2 regions of the Thioalkalivibrio sp. ALE16 genome follow, and region 1 is predicted to be linked to the other one. Evidence: predicted binding sites of a transcription regulator. Region 1 holds the regulator's gene; the other holds the start of a gene.
What was found. Region 1 encodes FliA, which starts transcription of late flagellar genes. Its sites were predicted from a motif close to GCTAAAGTTNNNNNNNNNNCNGCCGATA; they were not measured.
Positions count from the first base shown of each region.

Region 2: the regulator FliA is predicted to act here: its motif matches at 1,270-1,297, upstream of flgM (flagellar biosynthesis anti-sigma factor FlgM).

Region 1 covers NZ_KB906358.1:150,305-152,485, forward strand. Annotated here, with positions in the region: gene F627_RS0106105 (protein phosphatase CheZ) at 1-22, opposite strand, end outside; gene cheY (chemotaxis response regulator CheY) at 118-498, opposite strand; gene F627_RS0106115 (RNA polymerase sigma factor FliA) at 540-1,307, opposite strand; gene F627_RS0106120 (MinD/ParA family protein) at 1,304-2,128, opposite strand.
Region 2 covers NZ_KB906359.1:38,899-41,079, reverse strand. Annotated here, with positions in the region: gene F627_RS0106515 (chemotaxis protein CheV) at 1-242, opposite strand, end outside; gene flgA (flagellar basal body P-ring formation chaperone FlgA) at 538-1,227, shown strand; gene flgM (flagellar biosynthesis anti-sigma factor FlgM) at 1,334-1,648, shown strand; gene F627_RS0106500 (flagella synthesis protein FlgN) at 1,664-2,149, shown strand.

The DNA.
Region 1 (2,181 bases):
GTGGGTGTTCCTGTTCAGTCATGAGAAGCCTCTTGCGGGTACGGCGCGGAAGGTTTCGGACAACGCCCGCGGCGGTCGGTGCCACGGGCGCCGGGCATATCGGTCACAGGCGCATGATTATCCCTGTGCTTCAATGCGTTCGAAGATCTTGTCGATCTTTTCCTTCAGCGTCTCGGCGGTGAACGGCTTGACCACGTAGCCGTTCACGCCCGCCTCGGCCGCCTCGACGATCTGGTCGCGCTTGGCCTCCGCCGTCACCATCAGCACCGGCATGGACTTGAGGTTCGGGTCGGCGCGCACGGCCTTCAGCAAGTCGATCCCCGGCATGTTGGGCATGTTCCAGTCGGTGATCAGAAAGTCGAAATCCCCGTTCTGCAGCATCGGCAGCGCGGTGCTGCCGTCGTCGGCTTCCTGGGTATTGTTGAAGCCAAGATCACGCAACAGGTTCTTGATAATGCGCCGCATCGTGGAAAAGTCGTCCACGATGAGAATCTTCATTCCCTTGTCCACACGTCACTCCGGGATTCGTAGGGTGGGTTTTAGAATAACTGCAAAGCCGTACCGTCTTCGAGCCACGAACCCAGGCGGGCACGCAGTCGAATGGTGGCCTGACTTCGGATCTGGCTGACGCGCGACTCGGTCACGCCCAGCACGGCACCGATCTCGCGCAGGTTGAGCTCTTCGATGTAGTAGAGCGACAGCACCAGCCGCTCGCGTTCGGGGAGGTCGCCGAGGGCTTCGGCCAGTTCCTGACGGAACTCACCGGCCTCGAGGGTGCGGGCCGGCGACACCTCCTGCCCTTCGATCACGCGATCAGCCCCGTCGTCACCCCCGCCGAGGTCGTCCAAAGCGAACAGGTGGGCCCCGGCGTGATCCTGCAGCATCTCGTAGTACCGGTCGATCGGCACGTCCAGCTCGGCGGCGACCTCGCTGCCACGCGCCGCCCGCCCCTCGCGCGCCTCGACGGTCTGGATCGCCGCGGCAATACGCCGACTGTTGCGGTGCACCGAACGCGGTGTCCAGTCACTGCGGCGCAGCTCGTCGATCATCGCGCCACGGATGCGGATGCCGGCGTAGGTGGCAAAGGTCGCGCCCTGGCCGCCCTCGAACTGGCGCGCCGCCTCGAGCAGCCCGATCATGCCCGCCTGAATCAGATCATCCACCTGCACCGAGGCGGGGAGCCGCGCCATCAGGTGATGGGCGATGCGGTGGACCAGCTCGACGTGATCGGCAATCAGCTGTTCGTGTCCGCCGCTGGCCGCGGAGGTCGCCTGATAGCCGGAAAGTCGATTACGCGTCGTCATCATGCGCTCTGCAGCATCCGTTCCACGAAAAACCCGACGCCACCGTGGTCACCGCCCCCCACCGGCCAGCGGTCCACGGTCCGTGCCAGTTCGGCAAAGGCCTTCCCCGCCGGGCTCCCGGGGTACTGCTGTACCACTGGCGCGCGTTTCTGCACCGCCTTGCGCAGGTGATCGTCCATCGGAATATAGCCGGCCAGGTCGAGCACCACCTCCGGCAGGTAGTTGCCGCAGACGGTATTGAGCTTCTGCATCAGTCGCTCGGCGCCTTCGCGGCCGTCGACCATGTTCGTCACCATGCGGAAGCGACGCAGGCCATGATCGCGGTGCAGGACCTTGATCAGGGCATAGGCGTCGGTAATCGAGGCGGGCTCGTCGCAGACCACCACCAGGGTCTCCTGGACCGCGCGGCAGAACGACGTCACGGATTCCTGCAGGCCGGCCGCGGTGTCCACGATCAGCACATCCAGGGGTTTGCGATAGGCGCTGAAGGCATGGATCAGACCGGCATGCTCGGCCGGCGTCAGGTTGGCCATCGCCGCGATCCCCGAAGCCGAAGGCACCACCTTTACCCCGTCCGGCCCCTGGACGAGCACATCCTCCAGGCTGTCCACATCACCGGTCACCAGGTCGTGCAGCGTGCGCTCGGGACGCATCCCCAGCAGCAGGTCCACGTTGGCCAGGCCCAGATCGGCGTCGAACAGCATGACCTCGCGCCCGAGCCGGGCCAGGCCCACCGACAGGTTCACCGATACGTTGGTCTTGCCCACCCCGCCCTTGCCCGAGGCAACCGCGATGACCTTCAACGGCTTGTTAGTGCGTGGCATAGCGCCCCTTCCCGACCGGTTGAATCAGTTCCAGCGTGGCGGGCTCCGCCGCC
Region 2 (2,181 bases), on a different contig from region 1:
AGGCCCATGGCGCGCGCCAGATCGATAATCGGCACCGTGCCGCCCCGCAGCGTAGCCACACCGCGCACCACACTCATCGACCCCGGGATCTGGCGCAGCGGCGGCGACGGGATCACCTCGCGCACCTTGAACACGTTGATTCCGAAGGTCTGTGATCCACCCAGGTGGAACAGCAGCAGTTCCATCCGGTTCTGACCCACCAGCTGCGTTCGCTGGTTCACATCGTCAATGAATTGACTCATGGTGCTGCTCTCCTTGTCCCGCGCCCATCTGCCGCGAGCCGCTCCCGGGAGCTCAGTGTGCACCGCGCACCCCCGGGCTGTCATTTGCAATCGCCTGTATGCGCCTTCTGGCGCCGCTTCCCAGGGATAACGGCATTGAACGCCGGGCCTTGAGTCGGGCACCGCCCGGACAACTGGCATCAAACCTGCATAGCTTCGGGTCCGCGAACGGACGCGGCAGACCCGGGGTATTCCCTCGGGCGGCGAGGACCGGCATATGCATCCACATACAACCTGTACATCACGCTGCATCCCCATGGGGCTCATGGCTCTCGTGGCGTGGTTCGCGCTCTCCGTGCCGGCCCACGCCGAGATCCACCCCGTTGCGGAGATCCGCGCGGCCGCGGAACAGTTTCTGTTGCAGGAGCTGGACGCCGAACATAGCGACGACATCAATATCGAGATCGGCCAGCTCGACAACCGGCTCCGGCTGGCCTACTGCCATGACGGACTCAACGCCCGTTTCCCGCCCGGCGGCCGCCGCGACGGCAATACCGCGATCCACCTTCAGTGTGCGGGCCCGGTCACCTGGCAGCTGTATGTCCCGGCCACGGTGGAACGTTACGCTCAGGTGCTGGTGGCCAGTCGCAACCTCCCTCGCCAGCACACGCTGACCAGCGGCGATCTGCGCTTCCAGCGCATCGAGACGTCACGCCACGCGGGCAGTTATCATGAAGACAAGTCGGCCCTCATCGGTCAGCAGACCCGGCGCAGCATTCGTCCGGGCCAGATCATCGGCACACAGCACGTCACCCAGCGCGAGATCGTCAGCCGCGGCCAGCGGGTCACGATCCTTGCCGAAAACGGCTCGATCGCCATCCGCATGCAGGGCGAGGCCCTGGAAAACGGCAGCCTCGGGGACCGCATCCGGGTCAAGAACACCTCGTCCGGGCGCGTGGTCGAGGGCGAAATCCAGCCCTCCGGGCACGTCCGGGTGACACTTTGATGCCGACTCTGTGATCGGTGTTAAAAAAACCACCGCCACAGGGCTACAGTTTCAGCACACGCGGCCGTAAACACTTGCAGCACAGTTACAACGACAGGACGGCACAATGGATATCAAGGGCCTCAATACGAACAGTCTGCGCCCCGACGGCCAGAGCTCCACGGTCAAGGGCCGCGAGGACTCCAGCGGCGCGCCCAACCGGGCGCAAGGGTCGGATAGCGCCGCGACCACCGGTAACGATTCGCTTACCCTGACCGGCGCCGCCCAGGCGATGAGTTCGGCCGCCAGCGCCGGCGAGAATGCCCCGTTCGACGCGGCGCGTGTGGCCGAGCTGCGCGAGGCGATCGCCAGCGGCAACTACCCGGTGGACAACGAACAGCTGGCCGACCGCATGATCGACCTCGAGCGCCTGCTGCGCTAATCACGGACCTCACCGATGAACACCGACACGCGCCATCGCCTGCTGCGCTCCCTGGAAACCTCGATCCGGCTGGCCCACCAACTGGAAGAGGCCCTGATCCAGGAGACCCGCGCGGTCGAGGCGCGCACCCCGGAGACCCTGCAGGAGGTGGTGGCGACCAAGCAGGGGCTGCTGCAGGACCTCGAGACCGAGACCCGCCAGCAGCGCGCTATCGCCGAGGCCGCGAGCGAGTCATTCACACCCGAGGGCATGGCCCGCCTGCTCTCGCGCATGGACGACGGTGCCGTCCTCAACGATCACTGGCAGGCCCTGCGCCAGTCCATCGAGCGCTGCAACACCCTCAACCAGGGCAACGCACGCCTGATCGATCGCGATCGCCAGCGCGTGGAGCTCTCCATGCAGATCCTGCGCGGCGAAGAGGCCGGCCCGGCGGCGACCTACGACCCCTACGGGCGCACCCGCCCCAACACCCGTGGCGGACGCCGTATCACACAAGCCTGATGCAGCTTATTCGCACCGATGCTGGCATTTCG